4 regions of the Streptomyces sp. NPDC056161 genome follow, and region 4 is predicted to be linked to each of the others. Evidence: riboswitches for the same ligand, from Rfam matches in the RefSeq annotation. Region 4 holds a riboswitch; each other region holds the start of a gene.

Region 1 (7,808 bases), on a different contig from region 4:
GGGCCGTGGGTGCCGCGGTGGTTCCCGACCGGCCCGGCCCCCTCGTCCACCAGCAGGTGACCGCAGGGCGCCGTCCCCCGCGCATGGTCCGTCGTGAACGCGTTCTCGTCGTACGGCGCGATCCTCATCGCTCGCCTCCGTCTGTCGCGCGGCCTGTGCCATCGCTCGACCAAGAAACCTTCTCGGCTCCATCAAGAAAGCTTCTTGGTAGGTTCGTGTCAAGGTGGGTGACGAGCTTTTCAGGATCGGTCAAATGCGTGTGAAAACATGGAGGCCCGGTGCCTTGTGGGTACCTACTAAGTAGGTTAGGGTGAGGAGGTCGTCATGGTCCCGAGCCGTTTCACCTCCCGGCTCGGGGGATCCAGGGGGAGTGACATGTCCACGCCTCGTACACCTGCGAAGGTGTTCCGCGGCAGGGTGGCCGACCAGATCGTCGAGGACCTGCGAGAGCAGATCCTCAGCGGTGCCCTGCCGGACGGTTCGCGGCTGCCGGCCGAACGTGAACTGGCCGCCCAGTACGACGTCAGCGGTCCCACGATCCGCGAGTCGATCCGGGTGCTGACCGCGATGGGTCTGGTCAGCAGTCGTAACGGCAGCCGGGCCACGGTCACCGCGCAGGGCGACACCCTGCTCGCCCTGTCCATCGCCTCCGTCGTCCAGGTCGAGAAGGTCAGCGCACGGGAGGTGCTGGGCCTGCTCGGCGTGCTCAACGCGTTCGCCGCCGAACTCGCCGCCGAGCGGGCCTCGGACGAGGAGATCGCCGGGCTGCGCGAGGCGGCCGGGCGGATCACCGAGGCGGAGAGCGTGGAGGAGTCCGCCGCGGCGTTGCAGCGGTTCTTCGCCACCCTCGCCGACATCTCGCACAACCCGCTGCTCGCCGCACTGTGCCGGTTCATCTCCGAGGTGCAGATCGGGCTCGCGGTCAAGATGTCCGGCGGCGAGGGCGGTGACTGGGGCCGGGTCGCGGGGCGCTTGCAGCCCGCCCGGTTGGAGATCGTGGAGGCCGTCGCCACCCGGGATCCGGCGCGGGCCGCCGCCGTGGTGCGCGACTACCACCGGCAGGCCGTCGAGCGGGTCATGGTGATGCGCAAGGGTGACGAGGCCGAGCGCTCGGACGGACTCACCGAGGCGCTCGCCGCCTGGCTGCGGGCGAACGTCGGACTCGGCGGGCGGATCAGCAGGCCCCGCGAGGAATGACCGCGGCCGGCCTGCCCGCCCGTCACGGACTCACCCCACGCCACACGCCCCTGAAAGCGACGACCGGTGGCGCGATCCACCTCCACGCCATCCTGGCGACCTGACCTGACCTGACCTGACCTGACCTGACCTGACCTGACCGGGCCGGACCGTGTGCCGCAGTTCCCGGCCGCCGCCGTCGCCTCCCCCCATCACCGCGCCCCGGCCCGCGATGCGGCGACCCGGGTGGGGCACCCGGCGCGATCTGCGGCAAGGACGGGCAGAATTTGCGTCGCTGTGCAAATATAGAGGAGTGCCGGACGCCCGGGAGGACCGGGCGCCGCCGACCGAGGAGGAGGTGAGCGACATGGATCGCAGCAGCGGTAGTAGCAGTCCCGGCCATACCGGGCCCCGCATTCCCATGTCCCCCCGCTCCTCGGGCATCCGGTAGCCCCCCGCCCCGCACCGGCGGCTGCCATGCCCTCGACCTGCCCCGTCGCGACGGGGGAGGGGAGGTTCCCATGGCGAACCTGACCACTTTCGAATTCCTGCTGCGGCTCGCGGTGGGCGTCAGCTGCGGCGCCCTGATCGGCGTCGAGCGCCAGTGGCGCGCCCGCATGGCAGGACTGCGCACCAACGCGCTCGTGGCCGCCGGGGCCACGCTGTTCGTCCTCTACAGCGTGGCCGTCGGCGACACCGGCAGCCCCACCCGGGTCGCGTCCTACGTCGTGTCCGGCATCGGCTTCCTCGGCGCCGGAGTCATCCTGCGCCAGGGCGGCGGCGTCCGCGGCCTCAACACGGCCGCCACGCTGTGGTGTTCGGCCGCCGTCGGCGTGCTGGCCGCGTCCGGTCGGCTGGCGCTGTGCGCGATCGGTACGGCCGTCGTCCTCGGCGTCCACCTGATGCTGCGTCCGGCCGGCCGGCTGATCGACCGGCTGCCGCAGCGCGACCCCGACACCGAGGGTGTGCGCGCAAGCGTCCACCTGGTCTGCGACCGCGCCGACGAGACCCACGTCCGCGCGCTGCTCACCCAGGCCCTCACCGGGGACGGGCTGGCCCCCACCGGGCTGCGGGTGCTGCGCGACGGCGAGGACACCACCGCGCTGCGCGCCGGTGTCTGCGTCACCGGCGACCCCGCGCGCAGCCTGGAGCGGCTCATCGCCCGGCTCTCCCTGGAGCCCGGCGTACGGGACCTGCACTGGCACCTGGACCACAGCCCCCTCGACACGGACCACAGCCCCCTCGACACGGACCACGGCCCCCTGGACACACGCCGTGGCCCCCTCGACACGGACCACGATCCCCTCGACACGGAACGGAGTTCTCTCGGCACGGAACGGGAACGACGGGAGGCGAGAGCGGCATGAACGACCTCGACACACTGAGCGCACGACGCACCGTCCGCAAGGCTGCCCGGCGCCTGGCGGAGGACGCCCCGAAGCTCGTCGTCGGCTCCGCGGGCGCCTACCGGGCCGGCCTCGCCACCCGCGCGGCCGAACTGCGCAGGGCCGTGCTCCTCGCCTGGCTGAGCGGCGTGCCCGAGCGCGTCATAGCCGCCGACGGCGGCCTGTCCCCGAGCCTCGTCCACGAGTGGATCTCGGCCGGGAACCCGCCCGGCGAAGCGGCCGACGGACCGGGGTGAGGCACGACGCCCCGCCCCGGCCCGGACCGGGCACCGCCGGTCAGGACGTGGCCGGCTCACCCCGGACGGCGCGGGCGGCGGCGACCAGGTTCTCCAACGAGGCGCGGGTCTCCGGCCAGCCACGGGTCTTCAGACCGCAGTCGGGATTGACCCACAGCCGCTCGGCGGGGATGGCCCGCAGGCCGTCGCGCAGGAGTTCGGCGGTCTCCTCGGCGCTCGGGACGCGCGGGGAGTGGATGTCGTACACGCCGGGTCCGGCCTCGCGCGGGTAGTCGTGGGCGGCCAGCTCACGCGCGACCTGCATGCGCGAGCGGGCCGCCTCCAGACTGATCACATCGGCGTCGAGGTCGTCGATGGCCTGCACGATGTCACCGAACTCCGCGTAGCACATGTGGGTGTGCACCTGGGTGTCCGGGCCCACCCCGCCGGTGGTGAGCCGGAACGCCTCGGTCGCCCAGTCCAGATAGGCGGCCCGGTCGGCGGCCCGCAGCGGCAGGGTCTCGCGCAGGGCGGGCTCGTCGACCTGGATCACCGGGGTACCGGCCGTCTCCAGGTCGCCGACCTCGTCGCGCAGGGCGAGGGCGACCTGCCGGCCGGTGTCGGCGAGCGGTTGGTCGTCCCGGACGAAGGACCAGGCGAGCATGGTGACCGGGCCGGTGAGCATGCCCTTGACGGGACGGTCGGTCAGGGACTGCGCGTAGGCGGTCCAACGCACGGTCATGGGGTCCGGGCGGGAGATGTCACCGGCCAGGATCGGCGGGCGGACGTAGCGGGTGCCGTAGGACTGGACCCACCCGTGCCGGGTGGCGAGATATCCGGTGAGCCGTTCGGCGAAGTACTGGACCATGTCGTCGCGTTCGGCCTCGCCGTGGACGAGGACGTCCAGGCCGGTCTTCTCCTGGAAGGCGATCACCTCCCGGATCTCGGCCTTGATCCGCTCCTCGTAGCCGGCGTCGTCGATCCGGCCGGTCCGCAGGTCGGCGCGGGCGGTGCGCAGGTCGGCGGTCTGCGGGAAGGAGCCGATGGTGGTGGTCGGCAGCAACGGCAGGCCGAGGCGGGCGCGCTGGGCCGCCGCCCGCACCGGATACGGCTGGTCACGGCGGGCGTCGGCCCCGGTGACCGCCGCCGTGCGGGCGCGCACGGCCGGGTCGCGGGTGAGGGGCGAGGCCGCCCGGGAGGCGAGGTCGGCGCGGTTGGCGGCCAGTTCGGCGGTGATGGCCGCCGTGCCGTGGGCGAGGCCGCGGGCCAGCGTCACCACCTCCGCGGTCTTCTGACGGGCGAAGGACAGCCAGCGCAGGAGCTGCGGTTCGATGTCCCGCTCGACCGACGCGTCGAGCGGGACGTGCAGCAGGGAGCAGGAGGGCGCCACATCGACCCGGCCGGCCAGACCGAGCAGCGTGCCGAGCGTGGCGAGGGACGCCGCCAGGTCGTTGACCCAGATGTTGCGGCCGTCGACGACGCCGGCGACCAGGCGCCTGCCGGGCAGTCCGCCGACGGCGGCCAGCGCGTCGAGCTGAGCGGCCCCGCGCCCGGTGAAGTCCAGCGCGAGCCCGTCGACCGGCGCGTCGGCCAGCACGGGCAGGGCCTCGCCGAGCCGGTCGAAGTAGGAGGCGACCAGCAGTTTCGGCCGGTCGGTGCGACCACCGAGGGCACGGTAGGCACGTGCGACGGCGCCGAGTTCGGCCGGCGTGCGGTCCTGGACGAGGGCGGGCTCGTCGAGCTGCACCCACTCGGCGCCGGCCGCCCGCAGGTCGGCCAGGACCTCCGCGTACACCGGCAGCAGCCGGTCGAGGAGGGTCAGCGGATCGAAGTCCGCCGCGACACCCGGCGCGGGCTTGGCCAGCAGCAGGTAGGTGACGGGGCCGACCAGCACCGGCCGGGCCGCGAGGCCCAGGGCGAGGGCCTCCGTCAGCTCCGCGACCTGCTTGGCCGAGTCCGCCGCGAACACCGTGTCCGGGCCCAACTCCGGTACGAGGTAATGGTAGTTGGTGTCAAACCATTTGGTCATCTCCAGCGGCGCCAGGTCCTGGGTGCCACGGGCCATGGCGAAGTAGCCGTCCAACGCGTCCGCCGCGACGGCGGCCCGGTGGCGGTCCGGGACCGCGCCGACCATGACCGTGGTGTCCAGGACGTGGTCGTAGTACGAGAAGTCACCGGTGGGCACTTCGTGGATGCCGGCCTCGGCGAGCTGCCGCCAGGTGGCCCGGCGCAGTCCGGCGGCGGTGGCGCGCAGCGCGTCGGCGCCGACGCGGCCCGCCCAGTAGCCCTCGACGGCCTTCTTCAGTTCCCGGTGCTGTCCCTGACGCGGGTAGCCGTACACGGTGGCGCGTGCGCCCCCGGCTGTGGGCTCGGTGGTCACGGAGATCTCCTTCGCGAGACGATTCCCTGAGGTCCCGGCGACGGGACGAGAGCGCGAAGGGGTGCCGGAGGGGACGGCACGATCACGCGTGGCAGCGTGTGTTCGTCCGCCTGGCCTCACTCCCCGGACGGTGTCCGGAGGCGTCCCCGACCCGCCCTCGGGGTCACCGGGATGTCCGCGCACGAGTGGTTCGCGCGCGGGCAACGGGCAGGTCTTCGGACTCGCGGGCACGTCTCGTCCGTACGAAGCACAGAGCCGTACGAGACTCCTACTGGCCGTCGCTTCCCAGGCCCGGTACATCGGGCCCAGTGCGTATGACGGCGGTCGTTCCCGCTCACCGCTGCGGGGCAGTCCCGGATTTCCACCGGGTTCCCTCTTACGACGCGCCCCGTCCGGCTGACGGGGGCGAACCAGCTGCACGGGCCAGCCTACGGGGCGGGCCGCCGTCGCGTCCGGTCGCGTCCGGCATTCGGATGGCGGACCTGCCCGCGCCGCTGCCCGACGAGCGCCGGACGGCATCCGTCCGTACCCGGGTGTGCCTTCCGCCGCACGGCCCCGGCTGCCCTCGGGGCGGCGCCCCGGCCGCTACTGTTGCGGCCCATGGGTGCACGGTTGCCGCTCTCGGCGGTCTCCCGGCTGTTCGGATCGACGGCCGGCGGCGCGGTCGTCGGCGTGGCCGTCGGGCTGCCGACCGACCTGCCGCTCGGGCTTCTCGCCGGCATCGCGGCGACGGAGACGTTCTTCGTGGTGGTGGGCTGGATCGTGCTGTGGCCCCTGGACGCCGAGGAGACCCACCGCAACATCCGCCGCGAGGACTTCCGCCCGGTCCTGGAGGAACTCGTCGTGGTCGTGGCCGCCCTGTGCGGGCTGCTCGGCATCGTGCTGCTGCTGGCGTTCGGCAAGTCGGCCGACGGCCATGCCGCCGCGGTCGCCGCGCTCGGCGGGGTCTTCATGGCCTGGGCGGCCCTGCACCTGATGTACGCGACGCGCTACGCCTACCTCTACTGCACGGCGTCCGGCGGCATCGACTTCAACTCGGACGAGCCGCCGGCGTACCGGGACTTCCTGTACTTCAGCTACAACCTCGGCATGACCTACCAGGTCTCCGACACCAGTGTGTCGAGCTCGACGATCCGTGCGGTGGCGCTGCGGCACTGCCTGCTGTCGTACGTCTTCGGCACCAGCATCCTGGCCACCGTGATCAACCTGGTCGTCGGGATCGTCTCGGGCTGACTGGCGTTCCCGTGCCGTACCGGACGGTCCTGCACGGCCCGCCCGGTGATGCCGATGGCCGAAAACGATGTGAGGGCGGCCGGTCGGTCGGCCGGCGGTGCGGCCCGTAGTGCGGGATCGGCCGGACCCGCCGGTGCGAGAGGCGTCGGCGCAGCTCCGGGCGGGCGCCGACGCCCGCTGCACATCCGGCCTTCTTTGCCACACCATTGCCTTGATTCCCGCCGTTTACCAGGGCTTTGCAGACTCCACACGTCCCAAGCGTGTACGTCCCTGTTGTCAGCGGGAGTTGAAATGGGCCACGGCCACAGACACGACCACGGTCACCACCACCATCACCACGGGGGCGACGAGACCACGTCCCTGCCGCCCGCGCTCGACCTGTCGGTGCCCGACGCGGAGTTGACGCCCAGCCAGCTGTCCCGGCGCTCCATGCTCCGCCGCACCGGACTGCTCGGCGCCGGCCTGGCGGCCGGCAGCGTCCTCGGCGGCGCGGGCCAGGCGGCCGCGTCCCCGGCCACGGCGGCGAACGCGTCGCACGGCTCCCGTTCCGGCGGCTACCTGTGGCTCGCCGGCGACCACCACATCCACACCCAGCACAGCAACGACGCCAAGTACCGCGTCATCGACCACGTCCGCCAGGGCAACGCGCACGGCCTGGACTGGATGGTGATCACCGACCACGGCAGCGAGACGCACGCCAAGATCGGTGTGGAGAAGGTCAACCCCGACATCGTCGCGGCCCGCGACAAGATCGGCGACACCCTGGTCTTCCAGGGCCTGGAGTGGAACATCCCCGCCGCCGAGCACGGCACGGTCTTCGTCCACCCGGGCAAGAACGAGGTCGCCGTGCTGAAGGAGTTCGAGAACTCCTTCGACGGCTCGGTCAAGAAGGCCACCGCGAACACCCCGGCCAACGAGGCGCTGGCCATCGCGGGCATCAACTTCCTCGCCGACCAGGTGCGCCGCCGCAAGGTCAAGGACGCCCTCTTCCTGGCCAACCACCCGGCCCGCAAGGGCATCGACTCCCCGCACGAGATCCGCGGCTGGCGCGACGCCGCACCCGCCATCGCCGTCGGCATGGAGGGTGCCCCCGGCCACCAGGCCGCCGGTCTGCCGAAGCCGCAGGGTCCGGGCGGCGGCCGCGGCTACTACGACGGCAGCCCCGGCGCCGACTCGTTCGCCGGCTACCCGCTGGAGAGCTACCGCACCTGGGGCGGCTTCGACTGGATGACCGCCACCGTCGGCGGCCTGTGGGACAGCCTGCTCGCCGAGGGCAAGCCCTGGTGGATCACCGCCAACTCCGACTCCCACAACGTGTACGCCGACAGTGCCGTGCGCGGCCCGAACAGCAACTTCGAGGCCAACGGCCGCTACGAGGACCCGGTCTACGGCGGCGGT
Region 2 (7,808 bases), on a different contig from region 4:
AGGTCAGCGGGGGTGCGCTGGTGAACAAATCGGACGGATGGGGCTACTATTCGGCTTCGTAGGTGATCCACGTCATGTGGGGTGCCTCACGCGCCGCCCATGCCTCGCCCGCCCGTCGCGCACGAACCGTGTACCGGCGGTCACCCGGAGGTCATCGATCCGGGGCGTCGAAGGTGACCGGGGTCTCGAAGGCGGCCCGCCGGGTGGCCCGGCGCAGCGCGCGCAGCAGCGCCGGGCCGAGGGCGAGGGTCAGCACCACCGTGCAGACGGCCCGGCCCAGGTCCCAGCCCAGCGAGGTCGCCAGGCAGTAGGCGACGAACCGGGCCAGGTTGGCGGGGACCGCGGCCAGCGGGTCGAAGGCGATGTTCGAGGCGAGGGCGCCCATGAAGGGCCAGCCCGCGAGGTTCATGACCGTCCCGTAGGCGAACGCGGCGAGGAAGCCGTAACCGGCGAGCATGACGAGTTCACCGCGCCCGCGCAGCCGGTCCGGGCCCGGCAGCAGGCCCGCGCCCATGGCGAACCAGCCCATCGCCAGCATCTGGAACGGCATCCACGGCCCCACCCCGCCGGTGAGCAGCGCGGACGCGAACATCGTGAGCGAGCCCAGGACGAAGCCGAAGCCGGGGCCGAGGACGCGTCCGCTGAGCACCATCAGGAAGAACATGGGCTCGATCCCGGCCGTGCCCGCGCCGATCGGCCGCAGCGCCGCCCCGCTCGCGGCCAGCACGCCCAGCATGGCCACCGCCTTCGGCCCGAGACCCGACTCGGAGATCGCCGCGGCGACCACCGCGAGCAGCAGCACCAGCAGCCCCGCGAACAGCCACGGCGCGTCCTGCGCGTGCGCGCTGATCCGGGAGGCGGGCGGCGCGAGGAAGGGCCAGCCGAAGGCGACCACGCCGACCGCGCCGACCAGGACGAGCGCGGCGGCGGAACGGGGTCCGAGCCGGACGGCACGGGCCTGGGGGGTCGCCGGAGCCGACGGTGACGGTGACGGTGACGGCGATGGCGTTGATGACGGCGTTGATGACGGCGATGGCGACGGTGACGGTGGCCGGGGCGTGGCGGCGTTCGGCCGCGGTGGCCGGTCCGTGGGGTGGTCGGTCATGTCAGGGCCTCCCGTATCTGGGCGACCGTGAGCCATTCCTGCGGCGCGAGGATCTTGGTGACCTGCGGGGCGAAGGACGGCGAGGAGACCACGATGCCGGCGGTCGGGCCGTCGGCGATCACCTCCCCGTCGGCGAGCAGTACCACCCGGTGCGCCAGCTCGGCGGCCAGCTCCACGTCGTGCGTGGCCAGGACGACGGCGTGCCCCTCGGCGGCGAGTCCGCGCACCAGCACGACCAGGCGGGCCTTGGCCGCGTAGTCGAGGCCGCGGGTCGGCTCGTCCAGCAGGAGCAGCGGCGGGCGGGCGGCCAGCACCACGGCCAGCGCGAGCGCCAGCCGCTGGCCCTCGGAGAGGTCGCGCGGATGGGTGTCGTCGGTGATGCCCGGCAGCAGTTCGGACACCAGCGCACGGCAGGTTCCGGGTGCGGCGCCCGCGTCCTGGTCGGCGGCCGCGCACTCGGCGCCGACCGTGTCCGCGTACAGCAGGTCGCGTGGTTCCTGCGGGACCAGGCCGACCCGGCGGACCAGCTCCCGGGGCGGGGTGCGGTGCGGGACGGCACCGCCGACCCGGACGCTGCCCGCGGTCGGCGCGACCAGTCCGACCAGCGAGCCGAGCAGCGTGGACTTCCCGGCGCCGTTGCGGCCCATCAGGGCGACGATCTCCCCGGGCCGGACGTCGAGGTCGACCTGCCGCAACGCGTCGATCCGCCCGCGCCGCACCGCCAGCGCCCGTACCTCGGCGACGGGTACCGGGGCGGTGCCGTCGGCGTTCTGAAGGGGTGCGGGGAACCGTCCGGCCGACCAGGAGGGCGCCGCGGCCGGGCGACGGCGCAAAAAGGCCCTGCCGACCGAGCGCCGCACCCGACCCGGCGTCCGCGTACGCCCGCCGGTACGCGCGCCGGACCCGGGAGCGGGCGGACCCGCCGGGGTGGCGTCGGCGTCAGGGGCAGGTACGGGGGCGGCAAGGGCAGGGACCTGGGCGTCAGGGGCAGGGACCTGGGCGTCAGGGGCAGGCGTCGGTGTCGGGCCTGGGGGCGAGTCCCGGCCCGGGTCCGGACCGGGGTCCGGGGCCGGGGACGGGTGGGAATGGGAAGGGGCGTGACCGGCTAGGCGGGTGCGCAGGGGAGCCGCCCTGCGGCGGGCGTCCCGCACCGTCAGGGGGAGCGGGCTCCAGTCGGCCAGCCGGCCCAGGTCCACCACCGGCGGGTACACCGGCGAGACGGCCATCACCTCGGCCGGGGCGCCGAGCACGGGCGCGGCGCCCGGCGCGGGCAGCAGCAGCACCTGGTCGGCGTACTGGATCACCCGCTCCAGCCGGTGCTCGGCCAGCAGGACCGTTGTGCCCAGATCGTGGACCAGCCGCTGGAGCACCGCGAGGACCTCCTCCGCGGCGGCCGGGTCCAGCGCCGACGTCGGCTCGTCGAGGACCAGTATCCGGGGGTGCGGGGTGAGCACCGAGCCGATCGCGACCCGCTGGCGCTGGCCACCGGAGAGGGTGGCGATGGGCCTCTCCCGCAGATCGGCCAGCCCGAGCAGGTCCAGGGTCTCCTCCACCCGCCGCCGCATCACGGCCGGGGCGAGCCCCAACGACTCCATCCCGTAGGCGAGTTCGTCCTCCACCGTGTCCGTCACGAAGTGCGCGAGCGGATCCTGGCCCACCGTGCCGACGACGTCGGCGAGTTCGCGCGGCTTGTGGGTACGGGTGTCCCGGCCCGCGACCGTGACCCGGCCGCGCAGGGTGCCGCCGGTGAAGTGCGGGACGAGGCCGCCCACCGCGCCCAGCACCGTCGACTTGCCGACGCCGGACGGGCCGACGAGCAGCACCAGCTCACCCTCCGGCACCTCGAAGTCCACGCCTCGGACGGCCGGTTCGACGGCACCGGCGTACGTCACGCTGACGTCCTCGAAGCGGATCACGAGGGCTCCTTGGGGATCACGGCGGCTCCTGCGGGGATCACGACGGCTCCTTGGGGACCACCAGGGCGGGCAGCAGGGCGAGGAGTACGGCCGCCGCCGGCCACAGGGGCAGCGCGGGCGCGGTGAGCGGGACGACCCCCGGATCGAGGGCGGCCGGGTCGCGGGCCGCGGCGAGGGCGAGCAGCGCGGCGACGGCGGCACCGGACCCGGTGACCAGCCAGGCACGGGCGTTCCACGGGTCGGGCCGGTACCGGGTGCGCGGCGAGCGTCGGCCGCCCAGCCGCAGCCCCGCGAGGGCGGCGACGACCCCGGCGAGCAGCACCGGCAGCCCGTAGCCGCCGCCCGCGGCGGTCAGCAGCCCGTACGTTCCCGCGCACACGCCGAGCAGACCGCCCAGGGTCAGCCCGGCGGTGGTACGGCGGACGGCGACGGGCACGTCGGCGGTACGGCCGTAACCACGCGCGTCCATCGCGGCGGCCAGCGCGACGGAACGCTCCAGGGCGCCCTCCAGGACCGGCAGACCCACCTGGAGCAGCCCCCGTACACCGCGGTCCGGGCGGCCCCGCAGCCGGCGGGCGGCCCGCAGCCGCTGTACGTCGCTGATCAGGTTCGGCGCGAAGGTCAGCGCGACGACCACGGCCACGCCGATCTCGTACAGGGCGCCCGGCAGGGACTTGAGCAGCCGGGCCGGGTTGGCGAGGGCGTTGGCCGCGCCCACGCAGATCAGCAGCGTGGCCAGTTTCAGGCCGTCGTAGAACGCGTAGACCAGCGACTCGGCGGTGACCCGGCCGCCCAGCCGGATGCCCTGCGCCCAGTGCGGGAGCGGGACTTCGGGGAGGGTGAGGAGGACGTGCGTGCCGGGGATCGGGGAGCCGAGGACCACCGCGAAGACCAGGCGGACGACCAGCACGGCGAGCGCGAGCTTGGCGAACGCCGTGTAGGAGCGGGCCCAGGGGGCGGTGCTGCGATGGGTGGCCACCACATAGCCCGCCGCCGCGACGAGCAGCCCGAGCAGCAGCGGATTGCCGGTCCGGCTGGCCCCGACCCCGAGCCCGATCGCCCAGCCCCACCAGGCCCCGGGGTGCACGACCGTACGGGGCCGCCGCACCGTGCCGCCCGCGCGGGCCGCGGCCACCCGGCCGCCGCGGGCCGGCCCCTCGGCGGCCGAGGGGCGCCCGTTGCCGTCGCCGTGCGGGGTGCCGCGTGTGTTGCGGTGTCTGTGGGTGCTCGCGTGGTCGGCGCGGGGTGCGGGCCGGCGGGGGGTGTCGTTTCCGGTGTCGTCCGGGCCGTCGGCACCGTCCGGGTGGTCGTCGGCGGGCGGGCCACTGGTGTCGGCCGCGCGGGGTGCGGGCCCGCGACCGGTGGCGTCGGGCGCGTCCGTGCCGCCGGTGCCGTCCGTCCCGTTCCCGGAGCCCGTCCCGTTCCCGGAGCCCGTCCCGTCGGCGGCGTTCGTCCCGTTCATCCCGTTCGGACCGTTCGGATCGTTCGGACCGGCTGGGGCTGCGGGCGGCGACGGCTCGTGGTCGTGGCCCTCACGCATGGCGGTGCCTACGCATCCCGGCGCCGTCGGGCCTGCCAGAGTGCCGCCGCGCCCAGCAGGACGACCGCCGCCCCGCCCGCCCACGGGCCGAGCGACGGCCCGTTGCCGCCGTCCTCGCCCGCCGTCGGCCGCTTCGCGGCGCTCGTCGGCTTGTCGTCCGTGGCCGCCACCTGCTCGCCGCAGCCCTTCTCCGGGTAGCCGGCGATGGCGCACAGCAGGGCGTTGGAGTCGTAGCGCAGCGGTCCGGCGACCGCCGCCAGGCCCTCGGCCGTCGTCGCGTCGGGTGCCAGTACCGCGCAGGCGGTCCGCGCCTTCGGCGGTGTCTCGGCGCCGGGCGCGTCCGCCGCCGTACCGAAGTCGATGACCAGTGCCACCCGCTTGTGGCCCGCCCGAGCGGGCGTGTGCGCGCAGATCTCGGCGAAGCGGGCCGTGCCGCGCGGATACGTCGCGTCGGCGGAGTCCTCGCTCACCGCGAACCGGAAGCCCTGGACGGCGCCGTCGGCGGGGCGGGCCAGCGACGGACCCTCGGTGGCGTACGTCCACCGGTCGCCCGCGCGGTCCCAGAAGGACCAGTAGCGGTAGCCGACGGCCTGCGCCTGGCCCGCGCCGCCCCAGAACAGGAGCGCGGCCAGCAGCAGGAGCACACCGCGGCGCGGCCCGGTCACAGGTGCTGCCGCTTCCTGCGGCCGCTGAGCAGGAAGCCGATGCCGACGCCCGCGACCAGGCCGGTGCCGATGATCCACCAGACGCCGGTGCCCGAGCCGCCGTCGTCCTTCCGGTCCGCCGCCTCCGGGCCGTCGCCCGATTGCGCCTGCCCGGCCGCCTGCGGTGCCGGGCCGGTCGCGCCCAGCGCCCGCACCAGGTCCGTACCGCCGAAGTCGCGCGGGTCGGTGCCGGTCGCGTGCGCCGCGAAGATCAGCTGAGCGTACGCGGCCGGTCCGTTCTGCTTCGCCCAGGCCGCCGCGTTCTTCTCCAGCCACGCCAGCGGCTTCGCGGCCCGGTCCGCCCCGCCCTGCGCGGCGAGCGCGACCACCGCGTCGGCGGTGTTGCCGTAGTCGGGCTGTTCGGGGGCGCCCGCGAGGGCGGAGGTGAGGTGGCCGTCCTTGGCGACCGCACGGGCGAGGTAGGCAGCGCCGTCGGCCGCGGCCTGCTCGGGGGTGGGCTTTCCGGTGGCGGCGCAGCCCGTGCCGGGCGCCCCGCTCGAAGCGTCGCCCGCTCCGGCCGCCTTCGCGGCGAGGCCCGCGCCCAGCACGCCCACCACGGCCGCCGCGGTGGCGTCCGCGTTGGCCGTCAACGCGCCCTTTTTGTCCGGCTGGTAGGCGAAGGCGCCTCCGTCGTCGCCGGAGCAGGGCAGGGCCAGTCCCAGCAGCGCGTCGTACGGCGAGCGGCCGTCCTTGACCACTGCCGCGGGCCGTTCGCCGGCCGCCACGAGCGCGCCGACGACGACGCCCGTGGAGTTCGCGTCGCTCGCGCCGCCCGGCGTGTACCCCCAGCCGCCGTCCTTGTTCTGCACCGACTTCAGCCAGGTCACGGCCTTGCCGACGGCGCTGTCGTGGCCGCCGGTCGCGGTGAGGGCCTGGACGGCGGCGGCCGTGCTGTTGGTGTCGACCGGCACCTTGGCGTCACAGGCCCGCCCCGGATCGGCGCGGAACGCGGCGAACGCCCCGTCCGCGCACTGCTGTCCGGCCAGCCAGTCCACGGCCTTGGCGGCGGGCGTCACGGACACGGTGCGCTGGGCGAGCAGCGCCAGCGACTGGCGCCAGACGCCGTCGAACTTCGGGTCGGTGGCGCCGTACAGGCCGGACGGGAGCACCGTCGACGGGGACGGCGAAGGGCTCGCGGCCAGGGCGGGTGACGCGGCGGCGAGCACGCCGACGGCGGCCAGGACCGCTGCGCTGCGGCGGACGTTCATGCTCGGCGGGTGCCTCTCTTCGCGGGTCGGTTCGCGAGGAAGCCGGGCAGCACGGGACACCCCGGGCGGCTCGGCCCCGTAAACCTCGACGGTGCCGTGCGCGGGCGGATGCCGACGCACCTGAGCCGGTCACGTTCCGTCCGGGGCAGTCCGGCTCACCGGGCCTCGACGGCCGGTTCACGGTTGCGGGTCAGCGCCGGAATTGCACCGGCTTCCCCCCGTACGGGTGTGATGACGACCCAGTCACTCTACCGGCCCACCTCCGGACCCCCGAGGGGTGGCCGCGACAGAGGGCCGGGCGATGGGGCGAAGGGGGGTGCGGGGTGCGGGAACACGGTCCGGGGAAGCGGCTCGGTCGCGTCGTCCGGAAGCGGTCGGGGAATGCGGTCAGGTCACGCGGTCCGGGGTAGCGGTCCGGGGTAGCGGTCCCGGCACGCGGTCCGGGGAAGGCGCTCCCGTCACATGGCCCGGTCACGCCGTCCGGTCGTACCGTCCGCTCACGCCGTCCGGACGTACCTCAGCGGGTCGGTGCCCGGCACCGGTTCGGCTCGGCCCTGCTTCACCAGGCGGCGCAGATGGGCCTCTGCCTCCGCGGCGGCGATGTTCCGGGAGGGGTGCGGGATCTGGGGCCAGGGCCGGTTCCACTCCATCCGCTCGGCCAACTGCCAGGGCGTGAGCGGTTCGACGAGTTGGGTCAGCAGGCCGGCCAGCCGCTCCTCGTGGTGCGCGAGCAGTTCCCGTACCCGGGCGGGCCCGTCGGTGAAGGCGTACTGATGGGCCGGTAGCACCTCGGCGGGGGCCAGCCGGCCGACGCGTTCCAGGGAGTCGAGGTAGTCGCCGAGCGGATCGATGGCCTCCGCCAGGTTCTCGGCTCCGTGCGGCCCGGCCCCGCCCCCTTGGGCGGAGGGGTCCTCGTACAGGCCGATGTGCGGCGTGATCTTCGGGAGCAGGTGGTCGCCGGAGAACAGCCGGCCGTGTCCCGGCAGCCCGGCGGGGTGCGCCTCCTCCAGGTGCAGACAGACGTGACCGGGTGTGTGCCCCGGCGTCCAGACGGCGCGCAGTCGGCGGCCGGGCAGGTCCAGGAGGTCGCCGGGGACGATCTCGCGGTCCGGGAGGGCGGGCGGCCGCCGTTGCAGGGCGCCCGGTGTGCGCAGGGCGGCCAGGTGTTCCTCCGGGGCGCCGGTCGCGGTGAGTTTGGCGCGCATGTAGTCGAGCCAGCGCTCGGGGCGGGCCTTGCGGTTGCGCCGTACCACCGCGGTGTCGGCCGCGTGCATCGCCACCCACGCGCCGGACGCCTCGCGCACCTGGCCGGACAGCCCGTGGTGGTCGGGGTGG
Region 3 (7,808 bases), on a different contig from region 4:
GCCCGCGCCGCTTGGCCTGGGTGCCCTCGCCGGGGTCGTTGACGATGAACGGGTAGACCAGCGGCAGGTCGCCGAGGACGGCGTCCGGGGCGCAGCCGGCACTCAGGCCGAGGCCCTTGCCCGGCAGCCACTCCAGCGTGCCGTGCTTGCCCATGTGCACGATCGCGTCGGCGCCGAAGCTGTTCTCCAGCCAGCGGTAGGCCGCCAGGTAGTGGTGGGACGGCGGCATGTCGGGGTCGTGGTAGATCGCGATCGGGTTCTCGCCGAAGCCCCGCGGCGGCTGGATCAGCACGACGACGTTCCCGAACCGGAGCGCGGCCAGCACGATGTCGTCGCCGTCCACGTACAGACCGCCCGGCGGCTCGCCCCACGCCTCCAGCATGGCGCGGCGCAGCTCCGGGTCGAGGGTGTCGAACCACGCCCGGTAGTCGGCGAGCGGCACCCGCGCGGGCGCGGCGGCCAGTTGCTCCTCGGTGAGCCATTCGACGTCGTGGCCGCCGGCCTCGATCAGCCGATGGATCAGCTCGTCGCCGCCCGCGGGGTACTCGGTGAGCGAGTAGCCGGCCGCGCGCAGGGCGTCCAGCACCCGCACCGCCGACGCGGGCGTGTCCAGGCCGACCGCGTTGCCGACCCGGGAGTGCTTGGTCGGATAGGCGGTGAAGACGAGCGCGATCTTCTTGTCGGCGTGGGGCTTGTACCCCAGCCGCGCGTGCCGTACGGCGATGCCGGCGACGCGGTCGGCCCGCTCGGGGTCGGCGACGTACACCGGCACGTCGTCCGGGCCCTGCTCCTTGAAGGAGAACGGCACGGTGATCAGCCGCCCGTCGAACTCCGGGATGGCGACCTGCATCGCCGCGTCCATGGGGGACAGCGCCGCGTCGGACCCGTCCCAGGCGTCCCGCGACGAGGTGAGGCACAGCCCTTGCAGCACGGGCACGTCAAGACCGGCGAGCGCCCCGACGTCCCAGGCTTCCTCCTCGCCGCCCGCCGACGCCTGCGAGGCGTGCGTGCCGCCCGCGGCGAGGACGGTCGCCACCAGCGCGTCGGCCCGGCCGAGGATCTCGTACAGACCCGCGTCGGCGTCGCGCAGCGAACCGCAGTACACGGGCAGCGCGTTGGCGCCGCGCGCCTCGATCGCGTCGCACAGGGTGTCCACGAAGGCGGTGTTGCCGCTCAGTTCGTGCGCCCGGTAGAAGATCACGCCGACGGTCGGGCGGCCCTCGACGGCGGCCCGCTCGCCGTGCACGCCGTACTCCGGCATCGTCCGCGGCCCGTCGAAGCCCTCACCGGTCAGCAGCACGGTGTCGGACAGGAACCGGGCGAGCTGGGCGAGGTTGTCGGGCCCGCCCTCCACCAGGTAGCGCAGCGCCTCGGCGACCACACCGGACGGCACGGACGACTCGGCCATCAACTCGGCGTCGGGCACGCTCTCGCCGCCCAGCAGCACGGTCGGGACCCCCGACGCCCGCAGCGCGGCCAGCCCGTCCTCCCAGGCCCGTTTGCCGCCCAGCAGCCGTACGACGGCGAGGTCGGCCCGCCGCAGCAGCGCCGGCAGTTCCTCGGCGACATCGATCCGCGTCGGGTTGCCGATCAGATAGGACGCGCCGCAGGCACGTGCCGCCAGCAGATCGGTGTCGGCGGTCGACAACAACAACACTGTGCTCATGCGGGCGCTCCCGGTGGAATGAAGGGCAGTCCTGGCGGCGCGCCCGACTCGATGAGCCGCCACAGCGCGTCCGTGTCCGCGTGCTGTTCGATCAGGTCGCCGAGCCGGTCGAGCTGCTCCTCGCGCAGCGCGGCGAACGAGGTGTCGGGCGCCGGTACGAAGCGGCGCCCCGCGGCGGCGGCCACCTCGCGCAGGAACGCCCGCCGGAAGCCGTCCGACTCCAGCGAGCCGTGCCAGTGCGTGCCCCAGACCGCGCCGACCCGGCAGCCGTCCAGGAAGGGCTCGCCCCCGGTGACGTCGGCGACGCCGTGATGGATCTCGTAGCCCTCGACCCGCTCACCGAACGCCTCGCCGACGGGCCGGGCGAGGGTCTTCTCCCGGGCGAACCGCACCCGGACCGGCAGCACGCCCAGCCCGCTCACCTGCCCGGCCCGCGACTCGACCGCGTCCTCGATGTGCTCGCCGAGCAGTTGGAAGCCGCCGCAGACGCCGAGGACGGGCCGGCCTTCGCGGGCCCGGTCGCCAAGCGCCTCGGCGAGCCCGCGCTCCCGCAGCCAGGCCAGCGCCCGGACGGTGCCCCGGGTCCCGGGTACGACGACGAGATCGGCGTCGGCCAGCTCCTGCGGCCGGTCCACGAACCGTACGACGACGCCCGGTTCGGCGGCCAGCGCGTCCACGTCGGTGAAGTTGGACATGAGCGGCACCGCGCAGACCGCGACGCGCAGCACGTCCTCGCCGACCGGTGCGGCCGGCGCCGACTCCCGTACCGCGCCCCGCAGGGAGACGGCCACCCCGTCCTCCTCGTCGATGCCGAGGCCGGGCCGGAACGGCAGGACGCCGTAGGCGGGCCGCCCGGTCAGGCCGCGCAGCATGTCGAGCCCCGGCTCCAGCAGGCCGACGTCCCCGCGGAACTTGTTGACGAGGAATCCGGCGACCAGCTCCTGGTCCGCGCGGGACAGCAGCGCCACGGTCCCGAAGAACGACGCGAAGACACCCCCGCGGTCGATGTCGCCGACCACCAGCACGGGCAGCCGCGCCTTGCGGGCGAGGCCCATGTTCACGATGTCGGTCCGCCGCAGGTTGATCTCCGCCGGGCTGCCCGCGCCCTCGCAGATCACCACGTCGTACGTGTCCCGCAGCGTGGCGAGGCAGTCGAGCACGGTTCCCAGCAGCCGCTCCTGGCGTCCGCCGTGGTACCCGCGCGCGCTCATCTCGCCCACCGGCCTGCCCATGAGCACGACCTGACTGCTCTGCTCCCCGCCCGGTTTGAGCAGGACCGGGTTCATCAGCGCGGTCGGTTCGATCCGGCACGCCTGGGCCTGCATCGCCTGGGCCCGCCCGATCTCGGCGCCCTCGCGGGTGACGAACGAGTTCAGGGACATGTTCTGCGCCTTGAACGGCGCGACCGCGACGCCCTGCCGCACCAGCCACCGGCAGATCCCCGCCGTGACCACGCTCTTGCCCGCGTCGGAGGTGGTACCGGCGACGAGCAGCCCACCACCGCTCATGACGTGCGCCCCCGCACGGCCAGCCGCGCTGCGGTCGTGACGCCGAGCGCGAGCAGCCCGACCCGGCGGGACAGCCGTACCGCACGGTCGATGTCCGCGGCGGCGACCTCCCGCCCGCCGCCGTTGAGCACGGGCCGGTGCTCGACCCGTCCCCCGTACGACAGCGTCCCGCCCAGCCGCACGTCCAGCGCCCCGGCGAAGGAAGCCTCCACGGGGCCGGCGTTGGGGCTCGGATGCCGGTGGGCGTCGGCCCGCCAGGCCCGCACCGCACCCCGTGCGTCCGGGCCCGAGACGGCGGCGAGCACCGCGGTGAGCCGTGCCCCCGGCCAGCCGGCGACGTCGTCGAGCCGCGCGGCGGCCCACCCGAACCGCCGGTGCCGCGGCGACCGGTGCCCGACCATCGCGTCGAGGGTGTTCACCGCACGGAAGGCGACGAACCCGGGCACCCCGCCCAATGCCCCCCACACCAGCGCCCCGACGACCGCGTCGGACGTGTTCTCGGCCACCGACTCCACGACGGCCCGCGCGATCCCCTGGGCGTCGAGGGCCTGCGGATCCCGTCCGCACAGATGCGGCAGCCGGGCCCGCGCCGCGGTGACGTCCCCCGCGTCGAGGGCCCGCCGGACGGCCTGGGCCTCCCGGGCGAGCGAAGTCCCGCCCACCACCGCCCAGGTGACGGCCCCGGTCAGCGCCACGGAACCGGCGGGGGAGGCACGCACGGCCCGCCGGGCCAGCGCTCCGAGGCCCGCGGCACCGCCGACGCACACGGCGGTGTACAGGGCTCCCCACCCCCGGTGGTCCCGCCACAGCACCCGCTCCGCCGCGCCGGCGGCACGCCCGAACCCGGCGACCGGATGTCCGTGGCGCGGATCGCCCACGAGCAGATCGCCGAGGAGGCCGAGAGCGGCGCCGTACGCGAAGACGCGATCGGCACGCACCGGTTCAGCCGGCCGTCGGGTCGGGAAGCGACCTGGTGCTGTATCTCAATCCGCAGCCGAGCATGGCGATATGTCCTCACTCAGGGTGTCCACGCCCTGGTTCGACGAGACCGGCGGCGAGAGTTCCTGGCTCCCGGGGAAGTCCTTCCCCGGTGACAGTGGCGGGACCGCGCCGGATTCGCACCGGCTTCCTCTCCTGCCGCCGTACATGGCTCCGGAAGTCCACCACGCCCCCCGAAGAACCGTCAACCAGCCGCTGACCTGCAAGGGAAGAGTGTGCCCAGCCTCATACCGAGACGACTCCCCCGGATGGGCACGCGGGGAACCACGCAAAACCCACGACGCACGCGCGGCGGACTGATGACGCGATCCCCGATAGGGGCGCGGGGAACTGCGCAAAACCGACGACGCACGCGCGGCCGAGCAACGACGCGATCCCCGGTAGGGGCGCGGGGAACTGCGCAAAAACGACCACGCACGCGCGGCTGAGCAACGACGCGATCCCCGGTAGGGGCGCGGGGAACTGCGCAAAAACGACCACGCACGCGCGGCCGAGCAACGACGCGAACCCCGGTAGGGGCGCGGGGAACTGCGCAAAACCCCCACGCCCCGAACCACTCACCCCGCGATCAAAAAGATCCCATACCCCACAGCCGCGGCGCACGCCACAAAGCAGGCGTACGCCCCAGCCAACGCCACCCCCGCGGAACCTCCCCGCGCAACGGCCCGTTCACGGCGCGACAATCCGGCCACCCCGAGGGTGAACAGCCCCACGAGCGCCACGGTGACCCCGAGGCTGACGCCGAAGACGGAACCGAGAGCCGCCCAGTCGATGTGCATGGTGTCCATGGTGATGCTTCTTCCTCGCGTCTCAGACGGCGGCACTCGGCGGCGGCCCGGCCGGATCGGCGGCGACGGGCGCGGCCGAGGCGACCGCAGCGGCCGGCCCGCCCGCCCCCGAGGGCGAACCGGCGGAACCGCCGGAACCCGCGGAACCGGCGCCGATGGTGGCGGACACCACACCGACCGACTCGACCACAGCGGCGGGCCCAACCGGAACGGCCGGCCCAACCGGAACGGCCGACTCCCGGGTGCCGTTCACCTCATTGACGTTGCTGTGGTCCACGACCTCACGCCGCGAGACCCGCCAGATCCCCACGGCGGAGCCGACCAGGCAGACGGCCACACCCGCGGTGCCCCAGTCACCCAGTTCCGTGACGACTTCCGCGAGCGCACCGACGAGCGCGGCGGCCGGCAGCGTCAGCGCCCAGGCGACGCACATCCGGCCGGCCGTCGACCAGCGCACCACCCCGCCCTTGCGGCCCAGCCCCGCGCCCATCACGGAACCGGAGACGACATGCGTGGTGGAGAGCGAGAAGCCGAGGTGCGAGGAGGCCAGGATGGCGGTCGCCGCGCTGGTCTGGGCGGCGAAGCCCTGCCGCGGCCGGAGGTCGGTCAGTCCCTTGCCCATCGTGCGGATGATGCGCCAGCCGCCGAGGTAGGTGCCGAGCGCGATGGCGAGACCCGCGGAGAGGACGACCCAGGTGGGCGGGTTCGAGCCGGGGGCGATCGCACCGCCGGCGATCAGCGCCAGGGTGATGACGCCCATGGTCTTCTGGGCGTCGTTGGTGCCGTGGGCCAGGGAGACCAGACCCGCGGAGGCGATCTGGCCGGCCCGGTAGCCCTTCTCGGCGGCCTTGCCCTCCGCGGCGCCGTCGAGCGAGTACGACAGCCGGGTGGCTAGCAGCGCCGCCACCCCGGCGACGAGGGGCGCGGCGAGTGCCGGGACGAGGACCTTGGTGACGAGCACGTCGCCGTGGACGGCGCCCGTGCCGGCGGACGCGACGGCGGCGCCGATCAGACCGCCCATCAGCGCGTGCGAGGAGCTTGAGGGCAGACCCACCAGCCAGGTCAGCAGGTTCCAGAGGATCGCGCCCACCAGGGCGGCGAAGATGACCTCGGGGCGGATGCCGCTCTCGTCGACGAGACCCTTGGAGATCGTGTTGGCGACCTCGACGGAGAGGAAGGCGCCGACCAGGTTGAGGGTGGCGGACATGGCCACCGCCACTCTGGGTTTGAGTGCGCCGGTCGAGATGGTCGTGGCCATCGCGTTGGCGGTGTCGTGGAAACCGTTCGTGAAATCGAACGCGAGCGCGGTGATCACCACGATCGCGAGGATCAGCGAGAAGCCTTCCATTTACCCAGGCATTCGTTCGAAGTCATTGGCTGGTTGAAGGTAGGAAACCTGGATGAACGAAAGGTGAACTGAGGTGGTACTGGGAGTGTCGCATGGGAGGGGGGTTGCGGCGATCCGTTGAAGGGATCCTGCGCACCCGGCAGGATCGCGACATGGCTGAACGGTGTCGGGAGCACGGACCACATGGAGGCGCGGGCGCCGAGGCGGCCCGCGCCTGGACGGCGCTGGTCGCCGCGGCCCGCCGCACCGTGTCCGACGGACTGGTCGTCGGCACCTCCGGGAACGTCTCGGTACGCGTCGGCGACCTCGTACTCGTCACTCCGTCGGGCGTGCCGTACGACCGGCTCACCCCGGACGACGTGACCGGCGTGGACCTGGACGGCCGACAGGTGCTCGGCACGCTGGCGCCCACCAGCGAACTCCCCATGCACCTCGCCGTCTACCGCGCCACCGACGCGCGGGCCGTCGTCCACACCCACGCCCTGTACGCCACGGCCGTCTCGACGCTCGTCGGCGAACTGCCCGCGATCCACTACATGTCGGCCGCGCTGGGCGGCCCGGTCCGGGTCGCCCCGTACGCCACCTACGGCACCGAAGAACTGGCCGGGAACATGCTCCGCGCCCTCGACGGCCGCTCGGGCTGCCTCCTGCGCAACCACGGCGCGATCACCCACGGCACCACCCTCGACCAGGCGTACGACCGCACCGCCCAACTGGAGTGGATGTGCCGCCTGTGGCTGACCGCGTCCTCGGTGCCCGGCCATACCCCCACCCTCCTCACCCCGGCCCAACTGGCCCAGGCGGCGGACCGCCTGCGCGGCTACGGCCAGCGCCCCTGACCGGCCGGCCGGCTGCCCCGCCCGCCGCACCGTCCGGGCCGCCCCCGGCCACCACCTCACCCTGTCGGCCCATCCCTCGTCCCCTTCCACGCCCCCTTCGCTTCCGCCCGCCCCGGACCTCTCCCTGCCGGCCCACGCGCGGGCCCGCCTGCCTCTCCCCGCAGGCCCCCACCGGGCCTCGGTTCTGCCTGCCCCCGAGCCACGCCGTATCCGCTCCCACTGCCCCCGGGCCTCGCCCCACCCGACTCCGCCTGCCCCCGAGCCACGCCGTATCTGCTCCCACTGCCCCCGGGCCTCGCCCCACCCGACTCCGCTTGCCCCCGAGCCACGCCGTATCTGCTCCCACTGCCCCCGGGCCTCGCCCCACCCGACTCCGCTTGCCCCCGAGCCACGCCGTATCCGCTCCCACTGCCCCCGGGCCTCGCCCCACCCGACTCCGCCTGCCCTCGACTCCGCCTGCCCGCGATTCCTCCTGCCCCCGGCCCTGGGCCCCGCCCGGTCCGCTCCCACCCGGCTTCCCGAGCCCACCCCGCACCACACCGCACCGCACCACACCGCACCCGCACCCCACCCCATCCGGCCCCGCCCCGTCCGCTCCCGCTGGCCGAGCGCATGGTCCGCCGGGACACTGGAACCGTGCGCACTGTCACAGCGACGGCC
Region 4 (7,808 bases):
CGCCTCCGGCATCGACCTGTGTCTGCACATCCTGCGCCGCGACCTCGGCGTGGCGGCGTCCAACCACGCGGCCCGGCGGCTGGTCGCGGCCCCCTACCGCAGCGGCGGCCAGGCCCAGTACGTGCCGCGCAGCCTGCCGGAACCGCTCGGCGAGCGGTTCGCCGCCACCCGCGAGTGGGCCCTGCACCGGCTGGACGAGCACCTGACCCTAGAGGTGCTCGCCCGGCACGCGGCGGTGTCCCCCCGCACGTTCTCCCGGCGTTTCGTCGAGGACACCGGGTACACGCCGATGCAGTGGGTCATGCGCGCCCGTATCGATCTCGCCCGGGAACTGCTCGAACGTTCGCAGCGGAGCGTCGAGCAGATCGCCGCCGAGGTCGGTCTCGGCACCGGCACCAATCTCCGGCTGCACTTCCAGCGCATTCTCGGCACCACGCCGAGTGAATACCGGCGCACCTTCACCCAGGGCGAATGATCCGCCGCCGCGTGGCGTGATCCTTACGAACCGTGGCACTCCCGCCGCTGCCGTCGCGGGCCGCCGCGCGCGAGGCTGACCGGGAGACGAAGGGAAACCCATCATGACCCGTATCGCCGTCAACGGATTCGGCCGTATCGGACGCAATGTGCTGCGCGCGCTGCTGGAACGCGACAGCGACCTCGATGTCGTCGCCGTCAACGACCTCACGGAGCCCGCCACGCTCGCGCGGCTCCTCGCCTACGACACGACGGCCGGGCGGCTCGGCCGGCCCGTGAGCGTCGACGGGGACACCCTCGTCGTCGACGGCCGCCGTATCAAGGTGCTCGCCGAACGTGAGCCGGCGAAGCTGCCGTGGGCCGAACTCGGTGTGGACATCGTGCTGGAGGCGACGGGCCGCTTCGCCTCGGCCGCCGCGGCCCGCGCGCATCTCACCGCGGGCGCGGCCAAGGTGCTCGTCAGCGCGCCGTCGGACGGCGCCGACGTGACGCTCGCGTTCGGCGTGAACACCGACGCCTACGACCCGGCCGCGCACACGATCGTCTCGAACGCCTCGTGCACCACCAACGCGCTCGCCCCGCTGGCCTCGGTGCTCGACGGGCTCGCCGGCATCGAGCACGGGTTCATGACGACGGTGCACGCCTACACGCAGGAGCAGAATCTTCAGGACGGTCCGCACCGCGACGCCCGCCGAGCCCGTGCCGCGGCGGTGAACATCGTGCCGACCACGACGGGTGCCGCCAAGGCGATCGGCCTCGTGCTGCCGAACCTCGACGGCAAGCTGTCGGGCGACTCGATCCGGGTGCCGGTGCCGGTGGGCTCGATCGTCGAACTCAACACGACCGTCAGCCGTGAGGTGACCCGCGACGAGGTGCTGGCGGCGTACCGGGCCGCGGCCCAGGGGCCGCTCGCCGGCGTCCTCGAATACTCGGACGACCCGCTCGTGTCGTCCGACATCACCGGCAACCCGGCCTCGTCCATCTTCGACTCGGCTCTCACCCGCGTCGACGGCCGCCACGTCAAGGTGGTCGCCTGGTACGACAACGAGTGGGGCTTCTCGAACCGTGTGATCGACACGCTCGAACTCCTCGCCACCCGCTGAGCCGGCGGGCCGGAGACGGTCGGTTCCCCCGCCGAGGCGGCGTACGTGGACGGCCCCGGGCCCGGGAGCGGACCGGGCCGTCAGCGGCCTGGCTCCGCCGGGGCTTCGAAGGCGATCCAGACATCGGGCGGCGACTCCGGTCTGCCGGGCACCGGCCTGGGCTCCTCCGTCCAGGCGTCACCGGCGATCTCCGCTGCCACGCGCCGCCAGAAACGCACGGCGGGGGTGTTGTCGGCCTGGAAGGCGACCTCCCAGGGCCCGGGATGCCTGGAGATCACCTCCTGCACGGCGCGCAGCCCGACTCCGGCACGCCGCGCACCGCTCACGACGAAGAAGCTGTTCAAGACGCGCGGTACGTCGTTCAGACCGCGTACGAAGGCGAGTCCGACGGGACGGTCGGCGCTCTCCAGCAGGTACGGAGCCCAGCCGGGGTCCGTGAGTGCCGCGTCCAGCCGGTCGCTGCGGAAGGTGCCGTCCGGTTGCGGCAGGACGCCGGAGAGTCCGGCCAGGTCGTGGCGGAACATCAGCCAGAGGCGTTCCAGGACAGGACGGTCGGCGGCATCGGCGAGGCGTACGGATACGTCGGGCATGAATCTCCCAGGTCGGAGGGGGAGGTGGGGGCCGGCGCCCGACACGGGCGGGATCGGCCGCCCGGTGGGCGCGGGACCGACGCGGATCGCGTCCAGGCAGGAACAGGCATGAAAAAAGCCTCCCTGGCGGGGCGAAGCCCGGCCGGGAAGGCGTACATACCGACCGTCACATTACCACCGGTCGGGTACGGGTCCTGCACGACATGTGGTCCGCGCCGCAACGCGGCGGGCGGCAGCCGCGGTTGAGGGCCGGGCTCCGGGGAGGCCGACCCTCATCGGGGAGCTACCTCCTCCAGCAGACCTGGTGCTCGGACACCCAGAACCTCTGTTTGTGTCCGTTGTGCTCAACGGTCACCCAGTGCCCGGACACGGTTTTGCAGTGCTCTCGGGCAGTCTCGGTGGTGATCGAGGACGTCGGTGCCGCACTGGCCGTACCCACGCCCGCGAGGACAGCTCCACCGGCCAGCAGCGCCGTGGTGACCCCCGCGCCCATGACTCGTACGGTTCGGCTGCGCATGGCTCACACCTTCTTCGCCTTTCGACATCGGGTTGTTCCCCCCTTCCAGCTTGCGAGGGGAGACCTGCGGCTGCATCTGGAGCGAGCGGGGCACACGGCAGGTGCCGTCCTCCACCCGGCACCGCGTGGTGGGGCCGGCTGCTATGTTCGCGACCACATGTGTGCCGTACCCGGTCGCCCCCGTAACCCCGGGACGGCACGAGGTAACCCCATGACGGCACGAGCAGGAGAGATCGCGTGACCACTCGGGTGTTCTTCGTGTCCGCCGCCATGGGTGCCTCGCTGCGGCAGGCCCGCTTCGACGACGGCGGCTCCATCGACAACGGCGGTGCGGAGCAGGCCCGTTCGGCGGCCCGGACGCTGCCCTCCGCCGCCCGCGTCCTCGCCTCGCCCGGCGTGCGCTGCCGGGAGACGGCCGCGGCACTCGGCCTCGACGCCGCGGTGGCGGCCCAGTTGGCGGGTCTCGACGTGGGGCGCTGGCGCGGGCGCACGCTGGAGGAGGTGAGGGCCGCCGAGCCGGAGGCCGTGGGCCGCTGGCTCGCCGACCCGGGCTCCGCGCCGCACGGGGGTGAGTCGGTGCGGGACTTGTGCGGACGGGTCGCGGGCTGGCTCGATGCCGTGGCGGGCACGGACGGCCGTACGCTCGCCGTGGTCGAACCGGAGATCGTACGGGCGGCCGTCGTCCACGCCCTGGGCATGCCCGTGGTGGCCTTCTGGCGCCTCGACGTCGCCCCGCTGACAGCGACCGAGCTGAGCGGCCGGGCCGGCCGCTGGAATGTCCGGCTGGGGCACCCGCTCGCCCGGTCGGAGGCCGGATAGCGGCTGGAGGCCCGACAGCGGCTGGAGTGGCGGGCGGAGCGGGCCCGTGAAAAAATCTTCGAAGCGCGTGTGACCTGCCGCACGCTCGTGTCGGGTACGTATTCCTGACGGCTGCACGGCACGCGGAGACCGACGGCTCGTGGGCCTCGTGCGACGGTCGCCCACGCTCGTTCTTCAGTTCTTCTTCGAAGGAGGAGAACATGGACCTGACGTTCGACCCGTCGGCCTTTCCACCCCTGGCGCTCGGATTCTTCGGCCTCGGCACCGGATATCTGATCTACGGACCGCACGAGTTGTTCGGATATCCCGAAAAGAGCGAATCGACGGATCGGGCCCTCGGTGTCTGGGGCGTGATGATGCCCGGTCTGTGCCAGTTCGTCGCGGGGCTCATCCTGTTCATCGGGCTGACCTGGTTCGAGGTCTTCACCAAGTCACCGCCGCTGTACATGGCCGCGCTGGCCTTCTCCGTGTACGGCGTCCACTGGTTCGCGCTCGGCATCAACCGTTATCGCGGAAATGAGCCTCGTACCAACGCCGGTATGTGCATCGCCTACTTGGTGGTGTCCGCGATGGGTGCCACCATCTTCTTCAGAGTCGGTGACTGGCCGGTGGGCCTGCTGTTCCTGGGCCTTTTCGCCGTCTATTTCTGGCACTTCTTCACCGTGATCGGCGTCAAGCCGGCCGAGCGCATCTACGGACTCTTCCACACCCTGACCGGCTGCTGGCTCATGTATCTCACCTACGCGGTCGCCGTGAACTCCTCTCTGGGCTACCACTGGCCGGTATAGGCGAGGGGCGGCTGAGGCCGGAAGTGCGTGGCGGGACCGGAGACCGACGGGTCTCCGGTCCCGTTGGGTTCGGAAAGCCGGACTTCCCCAACGGGCACGGGAGCGTCGTCGGTCACGTGCCCGGTTCGCGGAATCAACGCGCGGCCGGAACCGCCTTGCCGGCCGCGGCCGTCGCGGGCTTCGGATGCAGCAGCCGCTCGGCGAGTTCCCCGAAGGCCAGACCGAATCCGCCCCACAGGACGGCCTGGACGGCCAGGGCGGACAGCCGGAACCGCCACAACAGCGTGGCCGGGAAGCCCGCCGGCACCTCGTTCACGGACGGCAGGAACGCATACGCCAGTCCGATCACGAGGGCGAACGCGGCGACCGCCGTGACGGTGGCGTACCACGTGCCCAGCCGCGGGGTGAGCCGCTTGCCGAGGATCGCGGCGCCGATCGCGAGGAGCACGCCGAGCAGCATCATCAGGAAATACAGGGCGGTCCGCTTGCCGATGGTGTCGGGAGCGCCGACGGACGGCGGGTTGGCCGGGTACTTCAGGAACGGCACGACGTACACGGCGAGCAGCGCGCAGCCCGCCAGCAGCAGCGCGGTCGCCCGGGGGCCGAAGCGCCCGACGCGGCCGAGGGCGACGCAGAAGGCGAGCGCCGCGATGCCGCCGAAGGCGATGCCGTAGACGAGGACGCCGGTGGCGAGCCCCGCGGTGGACTGGAGGGAACGGGAGACGACCTCCGTTTCGTGCTCGTGGGCGTGGGCGTCCTCGAAGCCGATCGCCTTGTCGACGCTCGGCTCACCGAGGAAGTAGGCCACGATCAGGGCGAGTACACCGGCCGCGAGGCCGGCGAGCATGCCCCGCACGAGAAGGTTCCGTACGGTTTCGGAGTTCATGGGCGTGCGGTGTCCCCTCGCGTCAGTGGCAGGGGAAGCCGAGCAGGTGGCGGGCGTCGTGGACCCATTCGTGGACGTCCGTGCCGCTGAACACGGAGGTGGCGCCCTGCTCGGCGCCGACGAAGTACAGCAGGATCAGCATCAACAGGCCGAAGAAGACCGCCCAGGGCGCTATCGCCTTGAGCGGTACCTTGGCGGGGACGACCGGAGTGGTGGCTGTCGGCCGGGCGACGGTCTGCGCCATGGCAGGACCTCCTCTGGGAGCTCGCGTCCCATCTCGGTGGTGCACTGGACGACAGTCACGGGTCTGACTCACGAGCGGCCCGGGGGCCCTCACATACAGTGGCGCGACCGTGCCGGATTCCCACCGGCTTCCGTCGTACCGTCGTCGATATCGCACAGACCGTACCGCGCGGCGCGGGCCGGGCCAAGACCGCATCCGCCCGAGACGATCTCGGCCTCGCGGCGAAGGGCCCGGTTCACCGGGCCGCTTCGGGGCCTCCGCCGGGTCCGGCGAGCCCCAGTTCACGGTCGCCGAGCGGGGCGAAGAAGCGCTCCACGTCGGCGTCGGTGACCTCGGCGAGGGTGCCGGGGAACCAGCGCGGGGTGCGGTCCTTGTCGATGATCTGGGCCCGGATGCCCTCCACCAGGTCCGGGGTGCTCAGGGCCGCGCAGGAGACGCGGTACTCCTGGTCGAGGACCCGTTCCAGCGCCCCGAGCCGCCGGGCGCGGCGCAGCGCGGCCAGGGTCACCTTGAGTGCGGTGGGCGACCTGCCGAGCAGGGTGTCCGCCACGTCCCGCGCGGCCGGGTCGTGGTGGGTGAGCAGCCGGTGGAGGATCTCCTCGACAGTGCCCGCGGCGTAGCACGTGTCGATCCACTCCCGCTGTCCGGCCAGCTCGCTCGGCGGCGGCGGCTGTGCGTGGCGGGCGAGGACGGCCCGTACGGGCGCACGGGTGAGGTCGGCGAGGAGGCGCGGCAGGGCGGCGGAGGGTACGTAGTGGTCGGCGAGCCCGCACACCAGGGCGTCGGCAGCGCTGATCCGAGAGCCCGTCAGCGCCAGGTGGGCGCCCAGTTCGCCCGGTGCGCGGGCGAGCAGATGGGTGCCGCCGATGTCGGGGACGAAACCGATGCCGGTCTCGGGCATGGCGATCCGGGACCGCTCGGTGACGATCCGGACGCTGCCGTGCGCGGAGATGCCGACACCGCCGCCCATGACGATGCCGTCCATGACGGCGACGTACGGCTTGGGGTAGCGGGCGATGCGGGCGTTGAGGCGGTATTCGTCGCGCCAGAAGGCCGCCGAGGAGGCGCCGTCCCCGTCGCGGGCGTCGCCGTGGACGGCGCGGATGTCGCTGCCCGCGCACAGGCCGCGCTCCCCCGCACCGGCGATGACGACGATCCGGACGGCCGGGTCGCGCTCCCACACGGTGAGCGCCTCGTCGATGCGCCGCACCATCGCGTGGTTCAGCGCGTTGAGGGCCTGGGGCCGGTTGAGAGTGATGTGGGCTGCCTGCCCCGCGGTGTGCAGCAGAACGGGTTCCTCGGTGCCGGTCATCCGGACGTCTCCGTCGCTCCGCGGGCCTCGATGACACACATGATCTCGTGGGTTCCTTCTGCGTTGTGGTGGACACACAGGTCATGACGAGGTCTCCGCGGGAAGCGGGCCGGCCGGAACTCGATCACCGATCGCAGTGGCGGCGGGGCGACGCCGGATGCGCACGGCTCCCTCGCCATGGCTTCGATCGTCGCTCTCCCCCTCGGCGCAATGCAAAGCGTCACCGTCCGGAGGTGTCCGCTCACGGAGAGTGCTCCGCCGACGGCCGCGGCGGGCGCGGCCACCGCGGCTGCGGCCCGTGCGAGCGCTGCCCGGCTCCGTGCCGGGACGGCCGCCCGCTCGCGATGCCGACCGGGTGCGCCGGTCCGCCGGCCTGCCGGTTCGGGATGTGACACGGTCGCGGCGGCGTGATGGCATGGGCACATGGAGTTGCGGGAGCTGCGGGCGTTCGTGGCGGTGGTGGAGGAGGGCGGGCTGTCCGCGGCGGCACGGCGGCTGCACGTGAGCCAGCCGGCCCTGTCCCAGACGGTCGGCGGTCTGGAGCGCCAGCTGGGTGTGCGGTTGCTGGTGCGGGGCAGCGCCGGGGTACGGGCCACCGAGGCGGGCACGGCGCTGTTCGCGGAGGCGCGCGCGGTGCTGGCCCGGCATGACCAGGCGTTGCGGGTGATGACCCGGTACACCGGTCCGGGCGGTGGGGCGCTGCGGATCGGGATCCCGCTTGAGCTGCCCACCGGCCTGCTCGATCCCGCGTTGGCGGAGCTGGCGGCGGCACATCCGGACACACGTGTGCAGGCCAGGCACCTGTCCACTGCGGAGCAACTGGCGTCCTTGCGGACCGGTGAGCTGGACGTGGGGTTCCTGCGGGAGCGCCCGCCGGGTCCTGAGTTCGACGCGCTGCTCGTCGTACGGGAGGAGTTGGGCGTGCTGCTGGCCGCGGAGCGCGCGGCGGAACTCGCCGGGCCCGACGGCATCGCGCTCGACGCGCTCGACGCGCTCGACGCGTTGCAGTGGGTGGGTTTCCCCCGCTCCGGCAGTCCCGCCTGGTACGACGAGCTGACGGCGGTCCTCCGCGGGC

Evidence for each region. A riboswitch is a leader RNA that binds a small molecule or an ion and turns the genes downstream of it on or off. The one in region 4 is predicted to bind cobalamin.
Region 1: another riboswitch for cobalamin. It lies ahead of metE (5-methyltetrahydropteroyltriglutamate--homocysteine S-methyltransferase); the one in region 4 lies ahead of ACFC09_RS06695 (CbtB-domain containing protein).
Region 2: another riboswitch for cobalamin. It lies ahead of ACFC09_RS11730 (prenyltransferase/squalene oxidase repeat-containing protein); the one in region 4 lies ahead of ACFC09_RS06695 (CbtB-domain containing protein).
Region 3: another riboswitch for cobalamin. It lies ahead of ACFC09_RS24150 (cobalamin biosynthesis protein); the one in region 4 lies ahead of ACFC09_RS06695 (CbtB-domain containing protein).

Annotation. Positions count from the first base shown of each region.
Region 1 is NZ_JBHJUV010000012.1:95,377-103,184, reverse strand. It holds gene ACFC09_RS13680 (hypothetical protein) at 1-128, opposite strand, end outside; gene ACFC09_RS13675 (FadR/GntR family transcriptional regulator) at 376-1,197, shown strand; gene ACFC09_RS13670 (MgtC/SapB family protein) at 1,698-2,543, shown strand; gene ACFC09_RS13665 (hypothetical protein) at 2,540-2,818, shown strand; gene metE (5-methyltetrahydropteroyltriglutamate--homocysteine S-methyltransferase) at 2,859-5,177, opposite strand; cobalamin riboswitch at 5,387-5,556, opposite strand; gene ACFC09_RS13655 (DUF1345 domain-containing protein) at 5,778-6,410, shown strand; gene ACFC09_RS13650 (histidinol-phosphatase) at 6,702-7,808, shown strand, end outside.
Region 2 is NZ_JBHJUV010000010.1:63,989-71,796, forward strand. It holds gene ACFC09_RS11710 (ECF transporter S component) at 152-1,105, opposite strand; gene ACFC09_RS11715 (ABC transporter ATP-binding protein) at 1,102-3,021, opposite strand; gene ACFC09_RS11720 (CbiQ family ECF transporter T component) at 3,059-4,129, opposite strand; gene ACFC09_RS11725 (SCO2322 family protein) at 4,570-5,226, opposite strand; gene ACFC09_RS11730 (prenyltransferase/squalene oxidase repeat-containing protein) at 5,223-6,473, opposite strand; cobalamin riboswitch at 6,600-6,731, opposite strand; gene ACFC09_RS11735 (MBL fold metallo-hydrolase) at 6,971-7,808, opposite strand, start outside.
Region 3 is NZ_JBHJUV010000026.1:64,984-72,791, forward strand. It holds gene cobN (cobaltochelatase subunit CobN) at 1-1,666, opposite strand, end outside; gene ACFC09_RS24145 (cobyric acid synthase) at 1,663-3,174, opposite strand; gene ACFC09_RS24150 (cobalamin biosynthesis protein) at 3,171-4,112, opposite strand; cobalamin riboswitch at 4,210-4,354, opposite strand; gene ACFC09_RS24155 (hypothetical protein) at 4,731-4,952, opposite strand; gene ACFC09_RS24160 (anion permease) at 4,984-6,309, opposite strand; gene ACFC09_RS24165 (class II aldolase/adducin family protein) at 6,462-7,148, shown strand; gene ACFC09_RS24170 (alpha/beta hydrolase) at 7,785-7,808, shown strand, end outside.
Region 4 is NZ_JBHJUV010000005.1:58,657-66,464, reverse strand. It holds gene ACFC09_RS06730 (GlxA family transcriptional regulator) at 1-475, shown strand, start outside; gene gap (type I glyceraldehyde-3-phosphate dehydrogenase) at 579-1,577, shown strand; gene ACFC09_RS06720 (GNAT family N-acetyltransferase) at 1,658-2,167, opposite strand; gene ACFC09_RS06715 (hypothetical protein) at 2,451-2,684, opposite strand; gene ACFC09_RS06710 (histidine phosphatase family protein) at 2,922-3,503, shown strand; gene ACFC09_RS06705 (hypothetical protein) at 3,704-4,291, shown strand; gene ACFC09_RS06700 (CbtA family protein) at 4,425-5,177, opposite strand; gene ACFC09_RS06695 (CbtB-domain containing protein) at 5,200-5,421, opposite strand; cobalamin riboswitch at 5,458-5,599, opposite strand; gene ACFC09_RS06690 (enoyl-CoA hydratase/isomerase family protein) at 5,657-6,733, opposite strand; gene ACFC09_RS06685 (LysR substrate-binding domain-containing protein) at 7,157-7,808, shown strand, end outside.